DNA from 3 places in the Oceanobacillus sp. M60 genome. Region 2 is predicted to be linked to each of the others. Evidence: riboswitches for the same ligand, from Rfam matches in the RefSeq annotation. Region 2 holds a riboswitch; each other region holds the start of a gene.
The links. A riboswitch is a leader RNA that binds a small molecule or an ion and turns the genes downstream of it on or off. The one in region 2 is predicted to bind preQ1.
Positions count from the first base shown of each region.

Region 1: another riboswitch for preQ1. It lies ahead of queF (preQ(1) synthase); the one in region 2 lies ahead of ACW0TQ_RS01490 (QueT transporter family protein).
Region 3: another riboswitch for preQ1. It lies ahead of queC (7-cyano-7-deazaguanine synthase QueC); the one in region 2 lies ahead of ACW0TQ_RS01490 (QueT transporter family protein).

Region 1 covers NZ_JBSSNH010000001.1:123,374-131,184, reverse strand. Annotated here, with positions in the region: gene ACW0TQ_RS00705 (histidinol-phosphatase HisJ family protein) at 1-775, shown strand, start outside; gene ACW0TQ_RS00700 (universal stress protein) at 1,009-1,443, shown strand; gene ACW0TQ_RS00695 (hypothetical protein) at 1,723-2,280, shown strand; gene ACW0TQ_RS00690 (alpha/beta fold hydrolase) at 2,658-3,464, shown strand; gene murB (UDP-N-acetylmuramate dehydrogenase) at 3,636-4,559, shown strand; PreQ1 riboswitch class I at 4,664-4,710, shown strand; gene queF (preQ(1) synthase) at 4,836-5,333, shown strand; gene ACW0TQ_RS00675 (queuosine precursor transporter) at 5,380-6,015, shown strand; gene ehuA (ectoine/hydroxyectoine ABC transporter ATP-binding protein EhuA) at 6,308-7,078, opposite strand; gene ytzI (YtzI protein) at 7,348-7,536, shown strand; gene ACW0TQ_RS00660 (right-handed parallel beta-helix repeat-containing protein) at 7,556-7,811, shown strand, end outside.
Region 2 covers NZ_JBSSNH010000001.1:284,460-292,270, forward strand. Annotated here, with positions in the region: gene ACW0TQ_RS01475 (ABC transporter ATP-binding protein) at 227-1,069, shown strand; gene ACW0TQ_RS01480 (ABC transporter permease) at 1,002-1,781, shown strand; gene ACW0TQ_RS01485 (ABC transporter substrate-binding protein) at 1,800-2,786, shown strand; PreQ1 riboswitch class I at 2,982-3,026, shown strand; gene ACW0TQ_RS01490 (QueT transporter family protein) at 3,035-3,517, shown strand; gene ACW0TQ_RS01495 (DUF3891 family protein) at 3,647-4,423, shown strand; gene metA (homoserine O-acetyltransferase MetA) at 4,512-5,426, opposite strand; gene ACW0TQ_RS01505 (catalase) at 5,772-7,370, shown strand; gene ACW0TQ_RS01510 (SRPBCC family protein) at 7,419-7,811, opposite strand, start outside.
Region 3 covers NZ_JBSSNH010000002.1:47,650-55,460, forward strand. Annotated here, with positions in the region: gene ACW0TQ_RS04430 (betaine/proline/choline family ABC transporter ATP-binding protein) at 1-721, opposite strand, end outside; gene ACW0TQ_RS04435 (GbsR/MarR family transcriptional regulator) at 980-1,570, shown strand; gene ACW0TQ_RS04440 (beta-keto acid cleavage family enzyme) at 1,560-2,444, shown strand; gene ACW0TQ_RS04445 (3-hydroxyacyl-CoA dehydrogenase NAD-binding domain-containing protein) at 2,455-3,423, shown strand; gene ACW0TQ_RS04450 (thioesterase family protein) at 3,410-3,883, shown strand; PreQ1 riboswitch class I at 4,135-4,180, shown strand; gene queC (7-cyano-7-deazaguanine synthase QueC) at 4,263-4,931, shown strand; gene queD (6-carboxytetrahydropterin synthase QueD) at 4,931-5,398, shown strand; gene queE (7-carboxy-7-deazaguanine synthase QueE) at 5,391-6,119, shown strand; gene ACW0TQ_RS04470 (sulfite exporter TauE/SafE family protein) at 6,231-6,989, opposite strand; gene ACW0TQ_RS04475 (DASS family sodium-coupled anion symporter) at 7,708-7,811, opposite strand, start outside.

The DNA of each region.
Region 1 (7,811 bases), 160 kb from region 2:
TATGCATTCAAGCTTTTCGGCAGATTGTGAGGCAGAGATGGAGGAGATGGTTCAGGAAGCAATAAACAAAGGGATGGAGGAAATTGCGTTCACCGAGCATTTAGATGTGGACTACCCGGATAAGGAGTGGGATTTTAGCTTTGATACAGAAGCTTATCAAAAAAAATTAGAAGGGCTGCGGGAGAAGTATCAGGACAGGATTAAAATCCGCAAGGGAATTGAGGTAGGTGTGCAGCCGCATGTGCTTAAGGAAACTTCCGATTTTATTGAACGGCTGGATCCGGAATTTATCATTTGTTCCATGCACTCCGCGAATAAACAGGATTTGCATTCCGGTGAATTTTTTGAAGATAGAACCGTAGATGAAGCATATCGTATTTATTTTGAAGAGTACTATGAATGCCTGAAAAATTTTAAAAACTATCATATTTTAGGCCATCTTGATTTAGTCAGCAGATATGCCTCTGGGGGCTGGGAACATGTGCCGCAGGATATTATGGAAGAAATATTAAAACTGGTTATTTCAGAAGGCAAGGGAATCGAATTAAACACATCCGGCTATAAATATGGCATGAATGCACCGCTGCCAAGTAAAAATTTATTGCGCTTATACCGTAAGCTTGGCGGAGAAATTATCACATTAGGTTCTGATGCGCACCGTCCGGAAGAGATTGCTGCTCATTTTGAAGAGGCTAAAGAGATATTAACAGATTGCGGTTTTTCTTATATATGCAGTATGAATGAAGACGAGGTCCAATATCACTCCATAAAATAAAAAGGCAATTCAGCGGGGGTGGCTGCAAGTAGAACTAATTGGTCGTTACTGACTGTTAGAACTTCCGCAATGAAACACCGTATTTCTTGGTTTAGGAGTCGGGATTCTTACAGTCAGTTACACTGCGTAAATTAATGACGCTTTTTCAACACTTCTATTGAACATGTAACCGTTTTAACAGAAATGTGTTACGATAATAGTAGGAATATAATACGAAATAGGGAGGAATAGGGATGAGTATGAATGTATTAGTAGCTTATGACGGCTCCGACCTTAGTAAAAAAGCAATAGAAGAAGCCAAAGAGCAGGTGAAACTTGCTGAAGATGCCGTTGTACATGTTGTTACCGTAATCTCCAATGGAGGGCCAACGGTGAATGCCGCTCTTGCCCGCACTTTTATGAATGATTTGGCAGAGGAAGCGCGCCCTGCCATCCAAGAAGTATATAATGATCTGGAAGCGGATGGGATAACATGTGAAACAGAGGTTTTGATAGATTATTCTTTCCGTAATCCGGGTTATAAAGTAATTGAATATGCCAAAGAGAAGGAAATAGATTTAATCGTTATAGGAAGCCGGGGGCTTGGCGGAGTAGGAAGGCTTCTTCTTGGCAGTGTCAGTACGCAAATCGTTCATCAGGCAGCGTGTAAAGTGCTTGTTGTGAAATAAAGGATAAATAAAAGTCTCAAGCTCCCAGGATATTTGTTCGTGGGAGCTTGAGACTTTTATTTATAAGGGTTGAATCAGGTTTCAGGCCATTTTTGCCCAAACGATTAGTGGCAGCAGCAATCATATCATTCGATCAGCGTAGTATGGCAGCATATTTTCATGTCTATGAAGAATAGTATCTTAAAAAAATCACTTGACCACTAAACGGCATCTATGTATAATTTTAATCGTAATCGTTACGAAACGTAATCATTACGTATTATGGAAGGAGTGTTTTTTATGAAGAAGTTTTGGCAATTAGGAATTATATTAGGCTTAATTAGTTTCCTGTTTATAGCTGGCTGTCAGTCCGGAAATGAAGAAGCAGATAATCAAGATGAAGGGACAGACAGCCAGGAAGAGACAGAAGGAAATCATGAAGAAGAAGAGCATAACCATGATCATGATGACGAAGCGGTTTCCTTCGAGGATGTGCCGGAAAATATCGAAATTGAAGGGTTATCCGACCATTACCATACAGGCGATGTTTTTAAATTAGAGGCAGTAACAGAAGAGGAAGATTTGGATCATTGGCACTGGTACATACGTGATTCTGCTGAAGAGGAATGGACGGTGGCAGAAGATCAATACGGGGATTCTTATATGGGTGATGCAGAAGTAGATGGACAGGAAGTTCTTGCGGTTCTTTACGATGATGATCATAATCCAGTTGCCAAGTCTCCGGTTACAGAAATTACGATTGACGACCATGAAGGCGAGGATCATGAGCATGAAGATGGTGAGGAAGGCGATCATGACCACGATCATGAGCATGAAGATGACGACCATCATCATTAATCATATTATGAATAGAGGGCAATAAAGACTTATAAGCAGAAATGGATTATCGGCCGGGATATTATTATGAACGGATTGCCCAATAATGATTGAAAGCAAATAGAATGCTGTTTAAAAAGCAGATTCTATTTGCTTTCTTTTTATAGATACCCATGGCGGAGGAATGAACAGAGGGCTTCCTGCAGGTACTTATTTTTCAATCATTATTTTCTTAAAATTTGTATTTTAATTCCTGATAAAAAATATGCCAATGAAGTAAAAAAATAAACACATAAAGTAGAAGAAATGGTGTTCCAGCAAAGGAAGGATGTTATAATAGCTATGTACTTCAGAGCATGAGATGTACTTAGATTTACAACAGAAATTGAGGGAAATAAATGAGAAAGAAGATTGCAGGTATTGTCCTGGGTCTCCTGGTTATCTGCGCCATTGCAACAGGTATTTATTTTTACCAGAACGATGAAACGCAAGCAGAGGAGTATACCGGTGCACCGACGATTTTTATACATGGTTATAAAGGAACGGAGAATTCATTTGGTCATATGCTTGACCGTTTTGAAAATACGTACCAATGGGGAAATAAAGGATTTATCTACTATGTGACAGAGAACGGAGATATTGTCGATTATAACTTAAATAACGGGAGATATGCGCCCATGTTTGTACAGATTGTTTTAGAGGATAATCGTGCAAGCTTTGAGGAAAGTACAGAATGGATTGCGGCAGTGCTTCTTCATCTAAAGGAAAATTATCGAGTGGAGGAAGTTAACCTGGTCGGACATTCTATGGGCGGTATTCTTGCTGTGAAATATACGATGGAATATGCAAGGAATGACTATCCATCTGTTAATAAACTTGTAGCCATCGGCAGTCCATTTGATGGTATTTATAATGAAAGATATTTTGAAATTCATCAAGATGCAGCTGCAGAAGATTTGAAACCCGATTCGCATGCGATAAATATGCTGCAGCAGAATATGTTTCCTGCGGATGTGGATGTTTACAGCATTGCCAGTACAGGTGATTCCGTTGCTGTTCCGGAAAGTGTGAAGGCACTGAGGAGTATGATACCCGAACAAAATTTCAAAGAGACGATTATTGATGACCCGCAGCTGACACACAGTGCCCTGCACGAAAGTATGCAAATTGATAAATTGATTCATAGCTTTTTGTGGCAAGATTAAAGTGAATCAACTACAATGGTATAGGATTGATTTATCAAATAATCTTACTTCAGTTATGCGGAAATGCTCAACTGGAGTAAGATGAATGCCTGTTTTTAACAAAGTAGGAAAAGAATGAGAATATAAAGGTCAAATAGAGAAAAGCTTTTGACAAATTAAAGGAATGATAGCATGAATAAATACCATCATCTTTATGATCAATTAATTCAACATACGAAAAAAGAGAATGTATTGATGAATGAGCCGATTAGAGAACATACGTATACGAAATTAGGCGGGAAAGCGGATTTTTACATTACTCCGTCCACTTACGAGGAAGTACAGGCGATTATTCGCTTTGCTAATCAGGAAAATGTCCCATTTACAATGCTTGGAAATGGTTCTAATCTGATTGTGAAGGATGGCGGCATCCGCGGAATCGTTATGAACCTGCAGCAGCTGTCGGCTATTTGGAGAGAAGGAGGTAAAGTTATCTCTCAGAGCGGAGCAAGAATTATTGATGCTTCCCGTTTTGCTTTAAATGAAGAGCTTGCCGGTTTAGAGTTTGCCTGCGGTATTCCAGGTTCCGTCGGCGGAGCGCTATATATGAATGCAGGTGCATATGGCGGAGAAATTAAAGATGCGCTGGAAAGTACGGTAGTTGCGACAAAGGACGGCGAACTGCTGACATTAACAGCAGAGCAATTAGATCTCAGCTATCGCACAAGTAACATCCCGGACAACGGTTATATTGTGTTGGAAGCAACATTCGCGTTAAAGCCCGGGAACAAAGAAGAAATTAAAGAAATGATGGATGATCTTACATATAAAAGAGAATCCAAACAGCCGCTCGAGTACCCGTCTTGCGGCAGTGTGTTCAAACGCCCACCCGGTTTTTTTGCCGGCAAGCTGATCCAAGACTGTAATCTTCAAGGGAAGCAAATTGGCGGAGCAGAAGTCTCCACAAAGCATGCCGGTTTTATTGTAAATAAACAAAATGCAACGGCTTCCGAATATATTTCCTTAATTCAATTTGTTCAAGCGACGGTAAAAGAGAAATTTGATGTGCAGTTAGAGCGGGAAGTGCGGATTATTGGCGAGGATGTGGAAGGATAGCCTCATGGCACAGGTTCTGGCTGTGATAGAGGATGGCTGGGATAAAAAGAAAATTTGACATGCCTTTTATCTATTCTTATAATATGAAGTGTTATTTTAAACTTCAGGCAGAGGTTCTTAGCTTAAACCCTCTATAAAAAACTAAGGACAACTTGCGATTATCAAGCCGTGTTCCTTGGGAGCACGGCTTTTTCTATGTGAGGAAGTTTTGAACTGCAAGGTAATAGAAAATAACTGATTTCTGTTATCGTAATATATCTAAAGGAGGTGATGAGTATGGCAGGAAGAAGTGAGAAGGATCTTCAAGGAATTGAATTGCTGGGAAATAAAGAAACGAAATATGCGTTTGATTATACACCTGAGATTTTAGAAACATTTGATAATCAGCATCCAAATCGTGATTATTTTGTGAAATTAAACTGTCCGGAATTTACAACGCTTTGTCCGATAACGAATCAGCCGGATTTTGGGACGATTTATATCAGCTATATTCCAGATATCAAAATGGTAGAGAGTAAGTCTTTAAAATTATATTTATTCAGTTTCCGGAATCATGGTGACTTCCATGAGGACTGTGTCAATATTATTATGAACGATTTAATTGAGCTGATGGATCCGCGTTATATTGAAGTAAGAGGAAAGTTTACGCCCCGCGGAGGTATTTCCATCGACCCGTATTGCAATTATGGAAAAGCGGGGACAAAATTTGAAAAGATGGCAGAAAACCGGTTAATGCAGCATGATATGTATCCGGAAAAGATTGATAATCGATAGAGGGAAACTAAGATCCTTGCACCTTTGAAGAGAAGGGAACAGGAGAATGTATATTTATTTCACTGCCGTTTTTGTCGGCCTATTATTATTATCGAATATTTTGTCGGTTAAATTATTTGAAATGGGAAGTATTGTATTGCCCGCTGCAGCGATTGTATATGTGATTACTTATTTGATGACGGATGTCATTGGGGAAGTTTATGGAAAAAAGGCAGCTCGGAGAACGGTCCAGGCTGGTTTTCTCACACAGGTGCTTGCCATGGTATTTATTTATATTTCCATTCAGCTTCCGCCGGCTGCCGATTTCCAATCACAGGCTGCCTTTGAAGAGATTTTTAATGGGAGCTTCCGGATAATTTTAGCAAGCCTGGTTTCTTATTTTGTCAGCCAGCACCTGGATGTTTCCATTTTTCATACGTTAAAACAGCGGCATGGAAGGAAAAAGCTGTGGCTGCGTAATAATTTATCAACGATGACGAGCCAGCTCTTTGATACCGTCCTATTTATTACGATTGCTTTTTGGGGCGTTGTCCCGACATCTGTTTTACTGGGAATGATTGTCTCGCAATATATTTGGAAGTTTACCGTTGCAGCGGTTGATACACCATTTGCGTATCTGCTTGTCCGCTGGGCGCGAAAATATGAAGAAAAACATCAGTCGGAGTTATTGAAAGCTTCCTGATGAAGGAGAGGAAGTTTCATAAATTCTTATTTTGCATAACAGGAAAAAACCAGTCAATCCGGCTGGTTTTTTTAATACATTCGTAATATACGAAATCCTTTGCTCCCCTAAGAGCCTTTTCCTCTTATATTATTGCCTTTACGGAATATTTTTCCTTTAAATTATAAGTGAAACTTCAAAATTAAAATATTGATAGGTAACCCATTTGAACCCGTTTAACCAGAAACATAAAATATCTATAAAAACCTCAGCCGAAGCTAAACATGGCTGGGGAGGATTAAATATTTTTCGCTCACCCTCTAAAACGCTGCAAAAAGGATTGAACACGAGGGTTCTCTGAATGCTCGATGACCTCACTTGCTGTACCTTGCTCTGCGATAACCCCTTCATCTAAAAAGAGTACCTTATCCGCTATATCCAGGGCGAAGTTCATTTCATGCGTGACAAGAACCATCGCCATATCATCATTTTCTGCAATATCACGAATAACATTTAGCACCTCTCCGACAAGCTCCGGGTCAAGTGCAGAGGTAACCTCATCAAATAACATGATTTTAGGACGCATCACAAGGGCACGGGCCATGGCTACCCGCTGTTTTTGTCCGCCTGAAAGCTGACTTGGATAATTATCCAGTTTACTCCCGAGTCCTACACGCTCCAGCATTTCTATCGAGCGCTTTTTTACTTCGTTTTTTACTTCGTTTTTCACATGCATAGGCGCTGTCATACAATTTTCTAAAATCGTCATATGCGGAAACAGGTTGAAATGCTGAAATACCATTCCAATCTCACCGCGAATAGAGCGCAGATGACTTTCATTCGCATACACCCATTTTCCATTCTTCTCCATTTTCCACAAATTGCGGCCGTCTACGATAATGTCTCCAGATGTTGGCTGCTCTAATGTCATCAGCATCCGGATAATTGTTGTTTTCCCTGATCCGCTTGGACCAATGACAGCGACTTTTTCACCTGGATATATATCTAAATCAATCCCCTTCAATATCTCCACATTCCCAAAGGATTTATGAACATTTTGATAGGTAACGATAGGTTCTGGCATTATTGTATTGCTCCTTTGCACGCATTTTTTATTTCAACTTACTAAAAAAGAAACTTCTATCATAAAGAGATTTTCGAGTGATTCTCCGTGATAAACTTTAATAACATACATACTAGAGTTTATACTAAGTCCCAATATGGTACAAGCAAAGGGGAGTAAGTGGTTTCTTATATTGGAGGCGCAGTAACTTACAGCAAAATAGAAATTAATTGAAAAGGCATGCATAGTTTAATAGGATAGAATATAAGAAAAGATGATGGAGGTATATTATGGGGTCCTATATCGCAGTAATTGCTGTTTCGGTCATTGTGGTTGCAATGGTTATTATTTTATCCTTGGTTACATTATCAAAAGGGTATGGCTATAAGCATAAAATAGATCCGCTTCCTGGTGAAGAGGAGAAGAAGAATAGTGACGGTAACGGCAATGAGAAGAATCAGAAAGAAGAAAAGAAATAAGGTTATCTAGGAGAAAGCCATGAAGAGTATGGGATTATTTATGATTGCAGCATGTGCAGCTGCCGGTGTTTTATTTACTGTCTGTTCGCTGTATTCTACAAACCAAGTAATTTATGTAGCAATGGATGGAAACGATCAAAATGAAGGTACATTGGAGTCTCCCTTTCAGACAATTGCTAAAGCCAGCTCGGAAGCGGAGGCGGGCGCTACTGTATATATTCGGGAAGGGACGTATAAGGAGCCGCTGATCGTCCAGCACAGCGGCACGAGGCACA
Region 2 (7,811 bases):
CTTTTTTAATGTTTTTTCAAACGGAAACATTTTTTTAAAACTGCCGTTGAGAGAAAACGCATGAACCCTTCCCTTTATGCCTGTCATTTGGGCAAGATTTTATAATTCATTTAATAAAATACCAAACGTATCACAATACAAGTTCCCTTGACGCTTTTTTTCGCATAATATATAATCCTTATAAGTTTACTTATATTTATTTATTATTTTGAAGGAGAGGTTCTTTATGAAGGTAAAACTGGAGCAGGTAAATAAAAGCTTCCCCAAAGGCAAAACGGATTCGCTCCATGTCCTGCATGATATCGATCTCCAAATTGAAGCTGGCGAATTTGTTTCTTTGCTTGGACCTTCCGGCTGCGGCAAGTCTACGATTTTGAATTTAATCGCCGGTCTGGACAGCCCGACTTCTGGAGAAGTATATGTGAATGATAAAAAAGTTAAAGGACCGGGGACTGACCGGGTCGTTGTTTTTCAACAAGGCGGTTTATTTCCATGGATGAATGTCATGGATAATGTTACATATGGACTGCTGTTGAAAAAAATGAGCAAAAAAGAAGCGGAAGAAAAAGCAATGGAAGGGCTTCGAATGGTGCATCTCGGAAATTTTGCGCATGCTTTTCCCCATGAATTATCGGGAGGCATGCAGCAGCGTGTAGCAATTGCGCGTGCTCTCGTGATGGATCCTGACGTTCTTTTGATGGATGAACCATTTGCAGCCCTTGATGAACAGACACGGCTTATTTTGCATCAGGAGCTGCAAGAAATTTGGCAAAAAACCGGAAAAACCATTCTCTTTATCACGCATAATATTCGGGAAGCACTCACGCTTTCAGAACGGGTATTGCTTATGAGCACGAGACCTGGAGCAATCAAAAAATCTTTCAGAGTACAGGCGGCGCGCCCGCGTAACCCATCAGATAGTGTAATTGTAGATTTAGAAACACGTGTGATGAAGGAATTGGAAGAAGAAATGGAAAAAGTGTTGAAGGAGGAGTTCGGGGATGATTACCGCCTTAAGACGAGCGCTGTTCGTGATCGTGATCGTGACTATATGGGAGATCATATCTAAAACCAACCTGTTTCCGACCTTTATGTTCCCTCCTTTGCTGATCCCGAATGATCCCGGCGGAGTCACGGTATTAAGCACCTTAGTGAACGGTCTGATTTCCGGGCAAATACTCGGAGCTACAGGAATGACGCTTGGGAGGCTGCTGCTCGGTTTTTCCATAGCAGTAATTTTAGGTCTGATTTTTGGGTACTTAATTGCCCGTTATAAATGGGTGGATGATACGCTTGGATTTTTTGTGACTGCGTTACAGTCCATTCCGAGTATTGTCTGGTTCCCTCTGGCTATTGTCTGGTTTGGACTTGGGAATGTAGCCATTTTATTTATTGTGACTATTGGAGCAACCTGGACAATGACAGTAAATGCAAGCACCGGATTTAAAAATGTGCCCAATCTTTATTTAAATGCTGCACGTACATTAGGTTCGTCGGGTACGCATCTTGTGCGGACCGTGATTCTTCCGGCATCTGTACCGCACATCATCTCTGGTCTTCGTGTTGCTTGGGCTTTCGCCTGGCGCGCAATCATGGCTGGGGAGCTTCTCGGTGGGAACGGCGGCCTGGGATATCTGTTAGATATGGGACGCTCCTTGCAATCGATGGATTTAGTACTTTCTATTATGATTGTGATCGGTGTCATCGGTACGATTATGGATAATCAGGTATTTCTTAGAATGGAGCGTTCCGTGGCAAGAAAATGGGGGGTTGGAGCTTAAATGGAAAGGATGAAGGATATGAAAAAGATATTATTCGGCCTGGGTGCGCTTCTTTTGTTAGGAGCGGCAGGCTGCGGCTCAGAAGAAGCTGCCGATGAAATACACATTGGATATTTTCCTAACTTTACACATATCACCACGGTAGTTGCGCTGGAAAATGGTTACTTTGAAGAAGAAATGGGAGAAGAGGTAAATATCGAAACCTCCACATTCCCGGATGGCAGTGCCTTTATGGAGGCTATGTCCACACAGGATATCGACATTGGTACTGTTGGCCCGTCTCCGGCAACAACAACTTATTTAAGAAATCCGGAGCATGAAATCATTGCCGGAGCGGTGAATGGCGGGGCTGTCCTTGCCACTCGTGAAGATTCAGGGATTGAAAGCGTTGAAGATCTTGACGGCATGCGCGTAGCCATCCCGACGATCGGTTCCACGCAAGACATCATGCTGCGAAAAGCATTAGATGAAGTCGGACTCGGAGTAGATGACGATGGTGGAACCATTAGCTTAGTACCGCAGGCGCCTGCCGATACATCCACGCTGTTCCTGCAGGGTGACGTTGATGCTGCGGCCACACAGGAGCCTTGGGGCGTATACCTGGAAAATCAGGCAAACGCCGACATCCTCCTTGATGAAGAAGAATTTGCATGGGGTACAGAATCAACAACAACTGTTGTTACTGCGCGAAAATCATTTACGGAAAGCAATGAGGAATTAACACAGGCCTATTTGCGTGCCCACGCCAGGGCGGTAGAATTTATTGAAGAGAATCAGGAAGAAGCAGTTGAATTATTTGTCAATCACATTGAAGAAACGACAGGCAACGAGTTGGATTATGAGGAGACGCTGGAAGCAAGCGAACGTCTCAATCCGACGTATGAAATCAACGAAGAAGTGCTGCAGGAAATGGCAACGATCAGCTACGAAGCTGGGTATATGCAGTCAGATGAAATTGAAGGATTGGTTAATCGGACATTTTTGGAAGCAGCACTGGAAGAATAACCTGATAACGACGAACTCCCGATTTGACAGCCGGGGGTTTGTTTTTAGTTTCGTTTCTTTTCCATGATGTCACTTCATTTATTTTGTCCGCTCCCTGTTAAACTTGTTTTTATGTTTAAAGGCTTCGCGTTTTCCAAATCATTACATATACAAAACGATTGTTTTCCTTCTTCGATACTGGTATGATAGGCTAGGTTCAACGTGGTTCGTAACCATCCCACGCTAAAAAACTAGGAGGAAAACAGGATATGAATATAAGGACACTTGTGATTAACGGGATTATTGCAGCATTGTATGTCGCCGTATCCCTACTGGTCTCCCCAGTTGCATTTGGGGCGATTCAATTTCGAATATCAGAGATGTTTAACCATTTGATTATCTTTGATAAGCGTTACTTTTTCGGCATTACGATTGGTGTATTTGCATCTAATTTATTTTCAATGGCAGGCGGATTGGATCTTTTATTCGGGACAGCACATACCGCCATATCTTTAGGAATTATTATTTTCTTAAAAAAATATATTAAAAACAAGCTGACACTGCTATTTCTAAATACATTGATTTTCAGCTTTAATATGTTTATTATTGCCTTTATGCTAAATATAGCTTTACAATTACCGTTCCTGCTGACATGGCTTACAACCGGAATCAGTGAATTGATTGTTTTACTGATCGGCATTCCGATCTTCTATACTTTATATAAACGGATACATTTTGATAAAATGATATAATACAGAGAAAAAGACGGTGGAGAATGTAATCCATCGTCTTTTTTAAGAATGGAGAAGTAATTTTTTTAATGATATGAAAAGCTTCCTGGGGCTCTTTCGTTCTCCATGCAATCAATCACAAGGAAGGGAATGAGTAAAATGATTATCCGAAATCAGAACGGCCATTTTATTTTTATAACACAGGTAGACCATGCTTCTGTATCTGGAGAAATAGTTAAAAATCTGGCCTCGGGTTATTTCGAGCATACGCCTTATAAAGATTCTGTTATCTATGCAGCTTATCAGCATGACTGCGGCTGGGAGGCCTTTGACAAGCAGCCTTTTTGGAATGATCAGGCAAATCGTCCCTATTCCTTTATCGATTTTCCAGACATACCAAAAACCGTCTTGTACACGCAGGGTATTGAGCAGGTCCAGGAAAAGGACAGGTATGCCGCATTATTATGCAGTGAACATTATAAGCGTTTTCTCGTAACATCCACGCTCCCTGAAGCAAAAGCGTTTGTTCAGCAGGAAGCAGAGCGGCAGGAATGGCTGATCAGCAGGATGGATCATTTTAATCAAGCGACGTTTGAAATGGATTATACGCTTTTACAGTTTTCCGATAATCTATCTCTGTTCGCATGTATGAATGAGCCGGGAGCCGCGGATAAAGACCTTCATCCTTTTTTTAAAAACGGGATATCCGTTTCAAACACCGCATCCTCCTTTCCATCTGCTTTTTCTGTCAGCTGGGAAGATAAGGAGACAATAACCATGGAACCTTTTCCATTCTCAGCAAACTTTCCAATTACTTTGCTGTATAAAAGTATTCCTAAAACAACCATTCAGCAGCAGGGATTGATGAATGCTTATGAGCATGCCTCTGTTTTATCAAAAACGATTAGGATAAACACCAAAAAATAAGGCTGGCAGCTGCTTCAGCCTTATTTTTTGGTGTTTTAAAAAAGGACCAGACGCATCCAGTCCCTTCTCTGCTTCATTCAATCTATTTTTACTCTTCTCCCCATACATAAGGGGTTTCTTGATACACATAATAATTCAGCCAGTTGGAAAACAGCAGGCTGGAGTGACTCTTCCAACGATGCTTCGGCTGTTTTTCCGGATCATTATTGGGATAATAATTTTCCGGCATAGCTGTATCGATTCCTCGTGCATGGTCTCTTTCATATTCTTCCTTCAATGTGTTTGCCATGTATTCTAAATGCCCGGTTGCCATAATATGCTTTCCATCCTTAGAAGCAAGTAAAAAGACTCCTGCGTCATCGGATACAGCAATCAGCTGCAGTTCAGGATGATTTTCGATTTCTTCCAAAGAAACCGTTGTATAGCGGGAATGCGGGGCTAAGAATACTTCATCAAACCCTCTTACCAGGCGTTCTTTTGGTGTTAACACATCATGTTCAAAAATCCCAAAGCATTTTTTCGGAAGCGGATGCTTATCAATGCCATAATGATGATATAAAGCAGCCTGTGCTCCCCAGCAAATATGCAGGGTGGATGTCACATGATCATTCGTCCAGTCCATAATTTCCTGCAGTTCCTCCCAATAATCCACATCGGTAAAAGACAGATGCTCTACCGGGGAGCCCGTAATAATCATACCGTCAAATGTTTTATCCCGTACCTCCTCAAAGGTCTTATAAAAAGTATCCAGATGATTCTGGTTTGTTGTTTTTGATTCATGTGAAGCCATTCGTAAAAAAGAAATGCGCACCTGTAACGGTGTATTTCCTAAATATCTTAACAATTGCGTTTCTGTTTTTTGCTTTTCCGGCATTAAATTAAGAATAAGAATACTAAGCGGACGAATTTCCTGTGCATCCGCGCGCTGTTCATCCATCACAAATATATTTTCCTCTTCCAGAATTTCTTTTGCAGGCAACTCTCTCGGAATTTTAATCGGCATTGTCTGACCTCCACTTTTTAAGCTTAACTTATTTCAAACGTTCTATTATCAATATGGAATATAACCGTACTGAATGTACAGCTTTTCCAAATTATTCGTCTATTTCTATTGTAATAGCTGGCAAGAAAAGTTCAAGTCCTCTCCCTTATTTTCCTTTAGAAAATCAAAAATGAATTGGATTTGAAAACATCAGGAGGAGCATTTTGTTCTTTTTGAAAATAGTCCAAACTCCCTTACGCTGCATTTTTTCCATCTCAGATAATAATCCTCCAAAGATACGATTAATTTTATTTGGATTGGCAATGCTAATGAGAAGAAATTTATAATGGAAATGAGGATAAATCTATGGCTGATAAAGAAAAATCCACGCACCAAACCAACATGGAAAATGATAAAACCTTAACTACCCGTCAAGGGCATCCGGTAACCAACAACCAAAATATCCGGACCGTCGGCAATCGTGGTCCTGGAACGCTGGAAAACTATGATTTCATTGAAAAAATTAGTCATTTTGACCGTGAAAAAGTTCCAGAACGTATTGTTCACGCACGAGGCGCAGGAGCGCACGGCTATTTTGAAACCTATGGAACGGTCGGTGATGATCCGGTTTCCAAGTACACCAGAGCAAAAGTTTTTCAGGATAAAGGGAAGCAGACCCCTGTATTCGTCCGCTTTTCAACAGTGGTACACGGCAACCATTCGCCGGAAACCGTTCGTGATCCGCGTGGTTTTGCAGTCAAATTTTACACAGAGGATGGCAACTGGGATCTGGTCGGCAACAATATAAAAATATTCTTTATTCGTGATGCAATGAAGTTCCCGGATATGATTCACGCTTTCCGTCCAGATCCCGTAACAAATATTCAGGATTCCGAGCGTTTCTTTGATTTTTGTTCCAATTCTCCAGAGTCCTTTCATATGGTGACCTTTATTTACTCCCCATGGGGCATTCCTGCCAACTACCGCATGATGCAGGGATCTGGTGTAAACACCTATAAATGGGTCAATGAAGCAGGTGAAGCAGTGCTGGTCAAATATCATTGGGAGCCGAAGCAAGGGATTAAAAATTTAACCGCCAAAGAAGCAGCGGAAATTCAAGGTGAAAATTTCAACCATGCGACACAGGATTTATATGACAGCATTGAAAATGGAGATTATCCAGAATGGGAGCTGCTGGTGCAAATCATGTCAGACGATGATCACCCGGAGCTTGATTTTGACCCGTTGGATGATACCAAACTATGGCCAGAGGATAAATTCCCATGGCTGCCAGTCGGGAAAATGGTATTAAATAAAAATCCGGAGAATTATTTCACCGAGGTAGAGCAGGCGTCATTCGGCACCGGTGTATTAGTTGACGGACTGGACTTTTCGGACGATAAAATGCTTCAGGGACGGACCTTCTCTTATTCAGACACACAGCGCTATCGTGTCGGAGCGAACTATTTGCAAGTGCCAATCAACGCAGCGAAAAAACGAGTGGCAACCAATCAGGAAGGCGGACAATTACGTCAGGAAAATGATAAAGCCCCGGGACAAAACCCGCATATCAATTACGAGCCGTCTGTACTCGGCGGTCTGGAGGAAGCAGAGCAGACCGGAAAAGAATATAAACCTTTTGTAGAGGGTCATCTTGTACGCGAATCCATTGACCGCAATGATAATACAAAACAGGCAGGCGAAACCTTCCGTCAGTTTGAAGACTGGGAAAAAGATGAATTATTGTCCAATCTGATTGGCGATTTATCGACCTGTGACAAGCGTATTCAAGATAAAATGATTGCACTCGCAGAAGATGCAGATGAAGAATATGGACGCCGCCTGCGAAAAGGATTAGAACAGGCGAAAAAGCATGGCACCAGTCAAAATCCATTAGGAGCAACGGATGCCGAGCAGGCTCCGAAGCACGCAGAAGAGTTAGGACATGACGCCGACCCTTATTAAAATAAAACAACAGTACCTCGACAATTTCAGTTTTGAGGCACTGTTGTTTTATTTCTCTTCATTCAGAAATGGATTAATCTTTTTTTGATATGCTTTATAATGTGCTTCCCATGATTCCTTTGGAAAATCCATTGGTTTCCCTTCCAGCGCTGCCTGGAACATCTCTAAACATACCTGCCATCCGGCTAAATCCTTCGGGATATGATCGTTCAGATCCGGAACATATTCCTTTAATAAAAGAACACATTCATTTTCTACTGGCTCCAGTTCAAACCGGACAGAACCGTCTCCCCATTCAAATTGCCAATAGGACTGCGCCTGAAAATCTAGAATAGCAATCTCAAAGGAGTTACCTGTTCCATCATTCATATTGAATTTCATTGTTCCGTTTTTACGCAGGTCTACCACTTCTAAGTTCGGCATCCACTGCTGCAGTTTATC
Region 3 (7,811 bases), on a different contig from region 2:
GGTCTTTTCCGATAAAGTCTTCTACAAACTCATTGGCCGGATGGCGAAGAATATCATCTGGTGTGCCGACTTGAACGATTTCTCCTTGATTCATAATCACGATTTTATCAGCAAGTTTTATCGCTTCATCCATATCATGGGTAACAAAAACAATCGTTTTATCCATTTCCTTTTGAAGTTTTTTAAACTCCTCTTGTAAGCTGTCACGAGTGATTGGATCAAGCGCCCCAAATGGTTCGTCCATTAAAATCAATGGGGGATTCGTAGCTAACGCTCTCAGTACCCCGATTCGCTGCTGCTGTCCTCCGCTTAACTCATGTGGGTAACGATCTAAATAATCCTCTGGCAGGTCAACCAGTGAAATAAGTTCTTTTGCCCGTTCTTTCTGTTTCTCCTTATTCCATTTTAAAAGCGATCCCACAAGAGAGATGTTTTCTCCCACAGTCATATGGGGCATAAGACCAATTTGCTGAATAACATATCCAATGGATCGACGTAATTGGACAGCATCCTGCTTGAGGACATTCACGCCGTCTACAAGAATTTCTCCCCCGGAAGGTTCAATTAACCGGTTAATCATTTTCATCGTAGTTGTTTTCCCGCACCCGCTTGGGCCGATAAAAACAACAAATTCTCCTCGTTCTACTTTCAGGTTCAGTTTATGAACGGAAGGAGTATTATTTCCTTCGAATTTTTTAGTTACTTCTTTAAATTCAAGCACTACAAGCACCTCCATTGCTTATTCCGTAAAACTAAAATTTAGACTTACTCAGTATAATAAACAGACAGGTAAAAATGAAAATCCGAAAAAAGCGATTTAAACCGTAAAATCTGTGCAATTTAAACTTTACAAAGTATACAGTGCAGTTTATCTTAGAATTGCTTACTTTTACGCTCATTTACTATCAAACTTGATTTTTCCAATTTTATTTAATCCGTGTTACAGTGACACATATACAAGTTAAAGGGGAGCTTGACGATGGAATCATTTTCAAATAATCAATTGCTTCAAGAAATCAAATCCTGCGAAGAACTGCTCACAGATCGAATCGCAGATAACATGGAAACGTTCGGCGTATCCTCGACAGTCGGACGGCTGCTTGGCATTATCTATATGAATCGCGAGGCAATGACATTAGATTCACTGGCTGAAGAAACTGGAATGAGTAAAACAAGAATGAGTCAGGTCATGCGACAGATGATCTCATTTAATATCGCTGAGAAAGAATACGTGAAAGGCAGCCGCAAAGATCATTACAATGTAGAACGCGATTATGCACAAACATTTATATCCTTATTTACAAGTAACTGGTCAGAGGTTGTAAAACGTAATACGAGTTTAGAACGCCGTCTCAGAGAACAAATTCGTCATTTAGAAACTTTTTTGACAGAGGATTCCTCAGAAGAAGTAAAAGTTCGAATGGAGAGATTACAGCAGGAGCTGGATGAATGGAATGCCTATTATAATTGGATAAATAATCTTGTTGCGTTTTTTGAAAGTGGCGAGATTTTTAACCATGTTCCTATTGTCACCCCAACCAAAAAGGAGGAAGCAAAAAATGAAGAATAAACGAATCATCACTGCAGCACTGACTGGTGCAGGTGATACAACAGAGAAAAGCAGACATGTTCCAATTACGCCAAAAGAAATTGCGGAATCTGCTATTGAATCAGCAAAAGCAGGTGCTGCAATTGCACATATCCATGTTCGTGATCCCAAGACAGGGAAACTCAGTCACGATGTGGCCCTTTTTAGAGAAACCGTGGAACGAATCCGTGAATCCGATACAGATGTGATTATTAATATTACGGCTGGCGGGGGCGGCGACTTTGTTCCAAATCTAGAAAATCCAACTTGTGGAGGAGAAGGGACTGATATTCAGACACCAAAAGAGCGTCATGAACCGGTCGGGGAATTGCTTCCGGAACTCACCACCTTGGATTGCGGCAGTTTAAACTTTGGCAATCAAGTTTATTTAGGGCCGGAAGACTGGCTTCGGGAGCACGCAAAGCTGATTAAAGAAAGCGGCGTAAAACCCGAAATGGAAGTATTTGATACAGGACATATCCGTCTTGCTAACCAATTAATTTCTGAAGGACTAGTAGAAGGAACACCAATGTATCAATTTTGTCTTGGTATTCCATGGGGCGCTGATGCGGATGCAGAAACAATCGAATATATGAAAAGAAGAGTGGTTGATGGCGCGCATTGGTCAGCCTTTGGTATTGGCCGTATGCAGCTGCCGATTGTGGCACAGGCTGCTTTACTCGGCGGGAATGTCCGGGTCGGTTTAGAAGATAACTTATATTTAGAAAAAGGTGTACTTGGTACAAATGAACAGCTGGTTGATCAAGCTGTCAGCATTTTAAATAGTGTCAAGCTGGAGCCGATGACGGCTGCAGATGCAAGAGAACATTTAAATCTTAAAAAATTTAATTCCTAAGAGGTGAAATATGGCGCAAAAAACAATGGCAGTTTTAGGAACCGGCGTGATTGGCAATGGCTGGATTGCACGCTTTTTAGCAAATGGTCATAAGGTCAATGCTTTTGATCCGGCTCCTGATGCAAAAGAAAAAACAGAAAAAATGATAGATGCTATTTGGACAACATTAGAAGAATACGGAATAAGCAACGAAGCTGCAAAGGAGAATCTGACCTTCTACAACGAGCTGGAGGAAGCTGTAAAAGAAGCCGATTTGATACAGGAAAATGTTCCAGAGCAGGAAGCCTTGAAGAAAAAGGTATTAGCGCAGGTGGATGCTGCTGCTAAACCGACAGCGATTATCGCTTCAAGTACTTCTGGATACATGCCTTCTGTCCTGCAGGAAGATTGTGTGCATCACCCAGAACGAATCATTGTTGCCCATCCATTTAACCCCGTTTACTTAATTCCATTGGTGGAAATCGCAGGAGGAAAGCAGACAGAGCGCAGTTATATGGAAAAGGCAGAGGAGCTTTATGAAAGCATGCATATGAAGCCGCTTGTGATGAAAGGTGAAATTGACGGCCACATTGGCGACCGGCTTATGGAAGCAATTTGGCGTGAAGGGCTTCATATTGTCAATGATGGCGTAGCGACAACGGAAGAGGTAGATAAAGCCATTGTCTACGGCCCTGGTCTTCGCTGGGCACTGATGGGACCATTTCTAACGCTTCATTTAGCAGGCGGTAAGGACGGGATGCGGCACATGCTTGAACAATTCGGCCCTGCATTGAAGCTGCCTTGGACCCGTTTAGTGGCACCTGAACTGACGGAAGAATTAAGTGAAAAAGTGATTTCAGGGACTGCTGAACAAAGCGGAGAGATTTCTATCGATGACCTTGAACATCGCCGGGACCGTTTCTTGATTAAATTAATGGGGCTTTTAGAGGAAGAAGGCTTCTGGCCGGCAGAAAGGCTGATCTCCTATGACAGAAAGTAAACAAGTATGGAAGGGCAATGTGTTACGTGCGTGGGTAGACTATAACGGACATCTGAACGATGCATACTACGCATTGATTTTCAGTTATAGCCTCGATGCTTTCATGGATGTGATCGGTCTGGATGAAGAAGGACGAAAAGCAAGTGCTTATACCATTTTTACGCTGGAAGCGCATATTAAATATGTAAAAGAGGCGCATGAAAACGAGGAGCTGCTTACAAAGGTCACTGTGTTGAACCGGGATGCAAAGCGTGTGCATCTTTGGTTTGAAATGAAAAACAAAGAAAATGATACTGTGGCAACCAGTGAACAGATGGTGATGGGGATAGATCAGTCATCTGGACGCCCTGCGCCGTTTCCGGAATCTGTTGATGTACGGATTAATCAATTTCCAAGACTGGCAAAAGAAAACTGGCCAGCAGGGGCAAACACGCTTATGGGGATTCGTGAGAAAAAGTAAAATATACAATAGCAGCTGAAAGCAGAATTTCATGCAGTAATCTGTAATGATGCTCCCTTTATCGTGGATAATGAAACGAATAAAGGGAGCTTTTGTAATATTAAAAAGAGAGAAAAAGCAAACACTGCAAAGCCAAACTGGTTGATGAAACGTAATTTCATGTTTGAAAAAAGAAATCAGGATAACATCATCAGGAAATATATGTTATACTGCCAATTGTAAAAGAAATTGAATAAAATCTACGATACAAAGTAGAAGAGGTTCTAGCTAACACCCTCTATAAAAAACTAAGGATACCCATACCGCGCCTTAGGTATGGTTTTTTGCATTTTTCGGGTGTTTAGAATTCTCTTTTTCAAATTGGAAAGGGGATTTTTTTATGGAAAAAAATAATCGAGCAGTTGTTGTATTCAGCGGTGGTCAGGATAGCACCACCTGTTTATTTTGGGCATTAGAAAAGTTTGAGCATGTAGAGTTAGTCACTTTCAACTACAATCAGCGCCACAGCTTAGAAATTGAGGTGGCAAAGGAAATCGCTGGAGATCAGGGATTGAGTCATCATATTTTAGACATGTCTTTACTGAATCAATTAGCGCCCAATGCGCTGACCAGGGAGGACATTGAAGTAGAGAATGCAGAGGATGGCGGCATACCGAATACGTTTGTTCCGGGAAGAAATTTACTGTTCCTTTCTTTTGCAACCATTCTAGCCAAGCAAATTGATGCCAAGCATATTATTACGGGAGTTTGTGAAACAGATTTCAGCGGATATCCGGATTGCCGGGATATCTTTACCAAATCATTAAATGTCACCTTAAATCTATCCATGGATGAAGATTTTGTGATTCATACGCCATTAATGTGGCTGGATAAGGCAGAAACATGGGAATTAGCGGATGAACTGCAAGCCTTTGATTATGTCAGAGAACGGACGTTGACCTGTTATAACGGGGTTAGAGGAGCAGGATGCGGAGAATGTCCTGCATGTCAATTACGCCAGCGTGGATTAGACCAATACTTAGTTAGAAGACAGGAGATGAATCAGTAATGTTCGGGTTTCGTATTGTCGAAGAGCTGCAAAAGCTGGATAAAGATATTCATAGAGAAGAATTGGCCTATCACCAAAAACGCGTGATGGTAAGTAAAGAGTTTTCCTTCGATGCAGCGCACCATCTTCATTGTTATGAGGGGAAGTGTAAGAATCTGCATGGACATACGTATCAGGTTGTATTCGGTATCAGCGGTTTTGTAGATAAGGTGGGTTTCGTAATTGATTTTGGTGATATAAAAGAGATTTGGAAGAACAAGATTGAAACATTTTTAGATCACCGTTATTTAAATGAAACATTGCCCAAAATGAACACAACTGCTGAGAATATGGTCGTCTGGATTTTTGAACAAATGGAAGCGGCAATTCAGGAACTCCCTAACCAATGCCAGGTGGAATTTGTTCGGTTATTTGAAACACCGACAAGCTATGCGGAAGCAAGACGGGAGTGGATGAATCATGCGTAAAATACCGGTCTTAGAAATATTCGGCCCTACAATTCAAGGTGAAGGAATGGTAGTCGGAAGAAAAACCATGTTCGTCCGAACTGCTGGATGCGATTACCGATGTGCCTGGTGCGATTCCGCATTTACATGGGACGGAAGCGCCAAAGAAGATATTGTTCAGATGACGAGTGAAGACATTTGGCAGCGGCTGCAAGAAGTAGGAGGAAGCTGCTTTGATCATGTGACGATTTCAGGAGGGAATCCGGCTTTGTTATCTGCTATTGATAATCTGATTGATTTGCTTCAGGAAAAGTCTATTGAGGTTGCACTGGAAACACAGGGAAGCCGCTACCAGGACTGGTTTGTAAAAATTGATGATCTGACCATTTCTCCTAAACCGCCAAGCTCTAAGATGAAAACAAACTGGGAGACGCTAGATGATATCATCCATCAATTGGAAATCAATGATCGATTAGCGCATGCCAGCTTAAAGGTAGTAATTTTTGATAAAGAGGACCTTCGTTATGCAGAAAAAGTGCATCAGCGCTATCCAAAACTGGCTTTTTTTCTGCAAGTTGGAAATGATGATTTAGAGGAAATCGAACCACAGCAATTATCCCGGCATTTATTAAATAAATATGAATGGTTAATTGATCAGGTAGTGGCATCCACAGTGCTGAATCGTGTTCGTGTTCTTCCGCAGGTACATGCATTAGTATGGGGAAATAAGCGGGGCGTATAGTAAGGGAGATTAAAAGCTATTATCCTATTAAAAAGGCAGTAAGAGCTGTCGCCTTTTTGATAGGGTAATCTTTTCTTTCACTTTCTGGCTTTTCTCCGAATGGACAGGAATCTAAATCAATAAAATAATCCCGCCGATTAACGGCACAGCAACCATTGCAATTTTTAATATCATTGGATTCAGACGAGTGGTGAATTTCGCGCCGATATAAGAACCTATAATTGTTCCGATAACTACTTCTGCAAATAATTTCAAATCGAGAAAACCGACAGAATAATAACCGATACCGCCTACCAGTGCGATTGGTATAATAACAAGCATCGTCGTGCCTGCAGATAGCTGAATCGACAAACCAAAGAATACTAGCAACCCGATTTGGATAAACGGCGTTGAGCCAATCCCGAATGCACCTGATAGTAAGCCGGTAATGATGCCGATCCCAGCAGCTGTCATCCAAAATCTGCTTTTCGAGGAACGGTTTTTCTCAGCAAATTTTTGTGTGGCAAACTTGCCAAATCCTGCTGTTACACGAATCCACAGCAATATGGCTGATACAATGAGCATTCCGGCAGTAAAAAATTTCAATTCACTTTCCGGGATAAAGCTTGCCAGCCTGGAACCAAAAAAAGCTCCAACTGCACCAAATAGCCCAGTTGCCAGCCCGATTTTTACCATGGTATTTCTTTCCCGCAGGTGACTGAGTGTGCCCGATAAGGATGTGAAGACCATTGCAGCCAGAGATGTTCCAAGCGCTGTGTGGATAGGAATACCAAAAACTTCCGTCAATATAGCAATAATAAATCCGGAACCGCCAGCCCCGACAAAACCAAGCAACAATCCAATCACTAACATCGTACATAAAACAATCAAAACAAAAATCCCCTTCTTTTTCTTTACTACATAAGTCATTATAGCATAGCGGGCGAGAAATTTTGGGATGAAGGCACTTGAAGTATATGTTGACAGTCTATTCAAGTTATAGTGAATACAGCTTTTACTATTATCAATATTATATTTTATTGACTCAACTTTCGCACATTAAAAAGTAACTTCATTTCTATAGAAACAGGGGTTGAAACACCCTTGACCAAGAATAAAAGATGAAGTGTAAAGCACCGCTGCGGCGGACCATTTTGCTTTCCGACGTACAGGACGTACTAGTGCAGGCGTTGTCACAACGCCTGCACTTGCACGTCCTGGGACTGCGATTACTCGCCCCATCAAAAACATTTGTGCATCGCAGGGCGAGCTGAAGATCCACTTGAAAAGCGGTTTTCTTATCAAGTTAGCTGAAGCCGCCCCCATGGCAGACTAGGACCGCAACGTCCTGGGGTTGCGATTACTCGTCCCATCGAAAACATTTGTACGTCGGAAAGCGGAGTGGTTGGTTGCAGGAGCTATGCACCATCACCAATTCCAAAAAGGCCGGATATTTAACCAAAATGCAAGTATGATAATGAAGAACACGTTCATCTTGGAATAGCAAAATATATTTGCTTATTCTTAGGTGCGAAAGTTGAGTTACTGAAAAAAGAAAAGCGATATGGAAGCATACATAATTCAGCTTCCATATCGTTTTTTCAGCTCGTTATAACAATCCAACCCACTGCCAATAGGTTGCACTAAACAGAATAATAAGCAAATACCCAATCACAGTAAGCGGCACACCGGATTTGATAAATTGTTTTAAAG